Linked DNA regions of Aromatoleum petrolei. Each later gene encodes a partner of the first gene's protein in a complex. Links are inferred from orthologs where the notes say so. Each region holds a gene or a part of one and is shown in the gene's direction. Other genes may lie near its edges. The genes, in order: dapF and ToN1_RS17430.

Evidence for each region.
Region 2: the proteins of dapF (region 1) and ToN1_RS17430 are in contact, whole or in part, in a solved structure (PDB 5YGU), measured with the Escherichia coli proteins. The link is inferred for Aromatoleum petrolei from one-to-one orthologs.

Annotation. Positions count from the first base shown.
Region 1 is NZ_CP059560.1:3,256,825-3,260,111, forward strand. Bases 167-3,140 are described here. They hold dapF (diaminopimelate epimerase), read left to right. Parts: upstream 167-1,223; coding sequence 1,224-2,057; downstream 2,058-3,140. Other genes in these bases: ToN1_RS14830 (lysophospholipid acyltransferase family protein), read left to right, coding at 167-1,034; ToN1_RS14840 (DUF484 family protein), read left to right, coding at 2,149-2,799; ToN1_RS14845 (tyrosine recombinase XerC), read left to right, coding at 2,802-3,140. Outside these bases: ToN1_RS14825 (lysophospholipid acyltransferase family protein), read left to right, coding at 1-150; more of ToN1_RS14830, read left to right, coding at 150-166; more of ToN1_RS14845, read left to right, coding at 3,141-3,287. UniProt on the Escherichia coli protein: Involved in the succinylase branch of the L-lysine biosynthesis and in the biosynthesis of the pentapeptide incorporated in the peptidoglycan moiety. Catalyzes the stereoinversion of LL-2,6-diaminopimelate (L,L-DAP) to meso-diaminopimelate (meso-DAP).
Region 2 is NZ_CP059560.1:3,832,725-3,835,837, forward strand. The notes cover bases 207-3,006. They hold ToN1_RS17430 (RNA pyrophosphohydrolase), read left to right. Parts: upstream 207-1,241; coding sequence 1,242-1,772; downstream 1,773-3,006. Other genes in these bases: ToN1_RS17425 (proline--tRNA ligase), read right to left, coding at 207-1,023; ToN1_RS17435 (CBS domain-containing protein), read left to right, coding at 2,134-2,613; ToN1_RS17440 (rubrerythrin family protein), read left to right, coding at 2,757-3,006. In the rest of the region: more of ToN1_RS17425, read right to left, coding at 1-206; more of ToN1_RS17440, read left to right, coding at 3,007-3,113. UniProt on the Escherichia coli protein: Master regulator of 5'-end-dependent mRNA decay.

The DNA of each region.
Region 1 (3,287 bases):
GAGCCCATCGCCGGCACGCTGGAGGAGCGCTGCGTCGCGATCAACCGCGAGATCGAGCGCCTGATCCTCGCGGGGCCGTCGCAGTACCTGTGGGGTTACAACCGCTACAAGAAGCCGTCGGGCGTGCCGGCGCCGGAGGGCGAACGGTGATGGCGCGCATCGCGAGCTGGCTCGCCGTTGCGATCTTCTGGTTGCTGCACTGGCTGCCGCTGGGCGTGCAGGCGCGCGTCGGCGCCGCGGTGGGCGAGCTGCTGTACCGCTTCGCGGGCCGGCGCCGCCATATCGTCAATGTGAATCTGCGCCTGTGCTTTCCCGAAATGGACGAGTCCGAACGCGACCGCATCGCGCGGGCGCACTTCCACGCGCTGGGCCGCAGCATGCTCGAGCGCGGGCTGCTGTGGTGGGCGAGCGAGGCGCGCCTGAAGGGCATGATCCGGCTCGAAGGGCACGAGCACGTCGATGCGTTGATTGCCGCGGGGCGGCCGGTGCTGCTGCTGGCGCCGCACTTCCTCGGTCTCGACATGGGCGGCGCGCGCTTCGCGATGGAGTTCGACAGTGTGAGCGTCTATGCGCGCCAGAACAATCCGGTGTTCGACCGCTGGCTGTTCCACGGCCGAAGTCGCTTCGGCGACCAGCTGCTGCTGTCGCGCCAGGACGGCGTGCGCGGCACCGTGAAGGCGATGAAGGCGGGGCGCCCATTCTACTATCTGCCGGACATGGACTACGGGCGCGAGGATTCGATCTTCGTGCCCTTCTTCGGCGTGCCGGCGGCGACGATCACCGGCCTGTCGCGCCTGTCGCGCCTCGCGCGCGCGGCCGTCGTGCCGGTGGTGACCGAGATGCTGCCGGGCGGCAAGGGCTATGTGACGCGGCTGGGCGAACCGTGGGCGGATTTCCCGACCGCGGACGTGGAGGCCGATACGCTGCGTATGAACCAGTGGATCGAGTCGGTCGTGCGCACGATGCCCGAGCAGTACTACTGGGTGCATCGCCGCTTCAAGACGCGTCCGCCGGGGGAGAAACGGCCGTACTGAGCGGCGCGGTACGGACGGAGCCGGTCGCCGGAATCCGTCCGACCGTCGCGTGTCGGGATACGCTGCGTAGCTCCCGCCCAGCGAGAGCCCGTGCCATCGGCGAAGGTCGCTGGACTCCCCCGGGACGCTGCGCGAAAATTCCAAAGTTCGGCTCGCGCCGATTCGAACCTTCTGAGCGGAACACCTTCCATGCACCTGCGCTTCGCCAAAATGCACGGCCTCGGCAATGACTTCGTCGTCATCGACGCCGTGCGCCAGCACGTCGAACTTACGCCTGAGCGCGTCCGCTTCCTCGCCGATCGCCATTTCGGCGTCGGCTGCGACCAGCTCCTCGTCGTGGAGCCGGCATCGCGGCCGGGCGTGGATTTCCGCTATCGCATTTTCAATGCCGACGGCGGCGAGGTCGAGCAGTGCGGCAACGGCGCGCGCTGCTTCGTGCGCTTCGTGCATGAGCAGGGGCTCACGGCCAAGCGCGAGATCCGCGTCGAGACGAAATCCGGGGTGATCGCGCCGCGCTTCGAAGACAGCGGCCTGGTCACGGTCGACATGGGGGTGCCGGTGTTCGAGCCCGCACGCGTGCCCTTCGTGTCGGATTCGGACGCGGTCGTGCAGCCACTCGACGTCGCGGGCTCGTCGATCGCGATCACGGTGGTGTCGATGGGCAACCCGCACGCCGTGCAGGTCGTCGCCGACGTCAACAGCGCCCCGGTGGCGGCGCAGGGCCCATTGATCGAGAACCATCCGCGCTTCCCGGCTCGCGTCAATGCGGGCTTCATGCAGGTGGTGGATGAGCATCGCATCCGCCTGCGCGTGTACGAGCGCGGCGCGGGCGAGACGCTCGCGTGCGGCACGGGCGCGTGCGCCGCCGTCGTTGCAGGCATCCGGCGCGAGCTGCTTGTGTCGCCGGTGCGCGTGGAGACGCGCGGCGGCGAGCTGGAGATCGCGTGGACGGGTGTCGGCGAGCCGGTGCTGATGACCGGTCCGGCCGTGACGGTTTTTGCCGGCGAGATCGAACTCGCATGATACAGCCGGACGGCGCCGTGCAACCCACGCGCCGGGCCGGTTGCCAATGAACACGCGCGGACGCCAACCGTCCGCAGGGAATGGTCCTTACATGAACGCAGCCGACGTCGCACGATATCTCAAGGAACACCCGGATTTTCTCGCCGAGCACGGTGAGCTCTTCACGCAGCTGACCGTGCCGCATCCCCACGGCGGGCAGGCGATCTCGCTCGCCGAGCGCCAGCTGCATGCACTGCGTGACAAGATCCGTCTCCTCGAAGGCAAGCTCGCCGAGCTGATCCGCTTCGGCGAGGAGAACGACGAGATCGGCGAGAAGGTGCACCGCCTGACCGTCGCGCTGCTCGAGGCGGAGGACTATGAAGCGCTGCGCCATACGCTGTTCGAGAACCTGCGCGACGATTTCTCCGTGCCCAGCGTCGCCGTGCGCATCTGGAACTCGGTGCTCACGCGCGAGGGCGAGGACTTCGCCCCGATCAGCGAGGCGATGCGTTTCTTCGCCGGCGACCTGCGCCATCCGTATTGCGGCGCGCCTGCCAATCTCGAAGTGCTGGAATGGTTCGGTGCCGACTCCGCGCACGTGCGGTCGGTCGCGCTGATCCCGCTGCGCCGCGACGCGCAGACATTCGGCCTCCTTGCCCTCGGCAGCCAGGAGGGCGAGCGCTTTTACCCCGAGATGGGCACGCTCTACGTCTCGCGCATCGGTGACATCGTCGCCGCCGCGCTGCGGCGGCAACTGGGCTGAACATGACGGGCCGCGACGACCCCGCCGTTGTCGCGGAGCCGCCGCCCGAGTGGCTGGCGGCCTATCTCGGTTATCTCGCGACCCAGCGGCGCGCGGCTGCGCTCACGCTGGAGAACTACCGGCGCGATCTCGAACGCCTGCATCGCCTCGCCGACGGACGCGCGCCGCAGACCCTGTCTGCTCACGACATCCGCCGTTTCGTCGCGCGCATGCACGGCGACGGCCTGGGCGGGCGCTCGATCGCGCGCGTGCTGTCGGCCTGGCGCGGGCTGTTCCGCTGGTTCATCCGCCAGCGCGGCGAACTGGAGCTGAACCCCGCCGAGGGGGTGCGCCCGCCGAAGTCGCCCCAGCCCTTGCCGAAGGCGCTTTCGCCCGACCAGGCGCAGGCGCTGCTCGATGCCGAGGCGGGGGACGGGCTGGAAGTGCGCGATCATGCAATGTTCGAACTGCTGTACTCGTCGGGTCTGCGTCTTGCGGAGCTTGCGGCG
Region 2 (3,113 bases), 580 kb from region 1 along the record:
GGGCTTGCAGCCGAAATGGTCGTGGATCTCGGCCTCGGTCGCGAAGCGGAAGCCCGCCTTCAGGCCCTCAACCTTGCTTGCCTTAACCTCGTTCAGCGCGTGGTCGCCGCGCACCAGCAACAGCCACACCGTGACGCCGGCCGGCTTGCCCTTCTCATCGACGTCGTCGGTCGCGAGCACGAGCGACTTCACGGTCGTCGCGAGTGGCAGGCCGAGGAGCTTCGCGACGTCGGCGCAGGTCGCGGCGCCCGGGGTCGGAGTCTTCTCCAGCCCGTGCATCGGCGCCGCGCGCGACGCCAGCAGCGGCAGCGCCTCGGCCAACTCAATGTTCGCGGCGTAGTCCGAATCCGGGCAGTACACGATCGCATCCTCGCCGGTGTCGGCGATCACTTGGAACTCGTGCGAACGGTCGCCGCCGATGGCGCCCGTGTCGGCTGCCACCGCGCGGTAGGTGAGGCCCAGGCGGTCGAAGATGCGGCAGTAGGCCGCGTACATCGCGTCGTAGCTGCGCCCCGCGGCCTCCACGTTGCGGTCGAAGGAGTAGGCGTCCTTCATCGTGAATTCGCGCCCGCGCATCACGCCGAAGCGCGGACGGCGTTCGTCGCGGAACTTGGTCTGGATCTGGTAGAAATTCTTCGGCAGCTGGCGGTAGCTCTTCAGCTCCTGGCGCGCGATGTCGGTCACCACCTCTTCGGAGGTCGGCTGCAGTGCGAAGTCGCGCTCGTGGCGATCCTTGAAGCGCAGCATCTCCTCGCCCATCTTCTCCCAGCGGCCGGTCTCGGCCCACAGCTCGGATGGCTGAACCATCGGCATCGTCAGCTCCAGGGCGCCGGCGCGGTTCATCTCCTCGCGGACGATCTCCTCGACCTTGCGGATCACGCGCAGGCCGATCGGCAGGTAGCTGTAGATGCCGGCGGCAACCTTGCGGATAAAGCCCGCCCGCAGCATCAGCTTCTGGCTGACGACCTCGGCGTCGGCGGGGGCTTCCTTGAGGGTGGAGATGAAATACTGGCTGGCACGCATTCTGGGGTCCGCGGTAGTCGGTTGGGCAAACCACAGATTTTAGCCGGTCGCGTGCGCCTCGGGTATGCGCCGTGCAGCCGAGCCGCGGTTCGCGCAAATTTCGTCGCTCGTGCGGCAAAAAGCCCTGTCGATACGGGAACATGCCATGGGTCGTGCCTTTCCAACGCAGGGTAAGTGTGAAAAAATTGCTGCAACTCTCATGAATTGAAGGTTTGATCATGCTCGACCGTGAAGGCTATCGCCCGAACGTCGGCATCGTTCTGGTCAACGCGCGCAACGAGGTGTTCTGGGGTAAACGGATTCGCGAACATTCCTGGCAGTTCCCGCAAGGCGGCATCAAGCACGGGGAATCTCCCGAGCAGGCGATGTTCCGGGAGCTCTTCGAAGAAGTGGGTCTGCGCCCCGAGCATGTGAAGATTCTTGGCCGCACGCGCGGCTGGTTGAGGTATGACGTTCCGAAGCACTGGATAAAGAGGGAATGGCGCAACACCTACCGCGGGCAGAAACAGATCTGGTTTCTCCTGCGACTGGTCGGCCGTGATTCCGACGTCTGCCTGCGAGCCAGCAATCATCCGGAGTTCGATGCCTGGCGCTGGAGTGAGTATTGGGTGCCGCTGGAAGCTGTCATAGAGTTCAAGCGGCAGGTGTACCAGCAGGCACTGCTGGAGTTGGCGAAAAACCTGTTCCGGGTCCGTCCCGGAGAGCTGCCTGAGGCCTACCGGGCCGCCGCGGAAGCGCGCGAGCCCTGAGTGCGAGACTGACGCCGTCGCGTTGCCACCGGAACTTCCGGAGGTGGCGCGGCGGCGTTTTTTTGTGTTCTCCCTCCAGCTGCTGAACCGTTGAACGGGCGACAGGTCGAATTGCTTGTGCCGGCTTCCGACCGGCCGCGGCGCGCACCGACGGCGCCGTTCGCGGGGCGCGCTCGACTTCTGTCGAGCAATGTCTGCAAGACGCGCAAGCGCCCCTCCACGCCATCGTCTGCACTGGGAGGTGCTCATGAACCGGGAATTCGAACCGCTACCACAAGCCCGGCTGGCGGGCTTGCACTGCGAAGTCGCCAGAACGGATGAAAGTCGCAAGGTTTCCGCGTCGTCTCCCGCAGTCGAGGTGATGACCGATTTCACTCGCGTGCCTGCTGCGACCATTTCGGGCGAAACCCTGCTCGACGACGCCAATCGCGCCATGCTGCTGCGTGGCGTCCGGCTCCTCCTCGTGAGCGATGCGCGCCACCTCGTGCGCGGCGTTATCACCGTCGCCGACCTGCTTGGCGAGCGCCCCGTCCACACCGCACGTGAACGCGGCGTGCCACTCGGCGAACTGACGGTGGACAACGTGATGACTCCGCTGGAAAAGACCGAGGCCGTCGAACTCGGCGAGATCATGCGTGCCGATGTCGGCCACATCGTCTCCACGCTGCGCCGTTCAGGCCGTCAGCATTTGCTGGTGTTGGAGCGCGAGGAGGGCGGTCGCGGCCTCATCCGCGGAATCTTCTCGGCATCGCAGATCGCGCGGCAACTCGGCGAACCGCAACCGATGATCACCGAGATCGCGCGCACCTTCGCAGAGATCGAAGCGGCCATTGCGGCTTGAGCGGTGGAGACATTCCCATAGCCGGACGCCATCGAAAACATAGTTCCATTCAATTTTCGCATGGCGCCGGCGGGTTCTAGGCTTCAAGCATCCCCGGCACCAGGCCGGGGCGGATCTTCGATCCACCGAACGAGGAGACGACCATGGAACTGAAGGGATCCAGGACCGAAACGAACCTGAAGGCCGCATTTGCGGGCGAATCGCAGGCCAACCGCCGTTACCTGTACTTCGCGGCAAAGGCCGACGTTGAAGGCCAGAATGACGTCGCCGCGGTGTTCCGCTCGACGGCAGAAGGCGAAACCGGGCACGCGCACGGCCACCTCGAATATCTCGAAGCGAGCGGCGACCCGGCCACCGGCCTGCCGATCGGCGCCACTCGCGCCAACCTCGCCGCTGCCATCGCGGGCGAAACGCACGAGTACACCGACATGTACCCCGGCATGTCGAAAGCTGCGCGCGAGGAAGGCTTCGACGAGATCGCCGACTGGTTCGAGACGCTC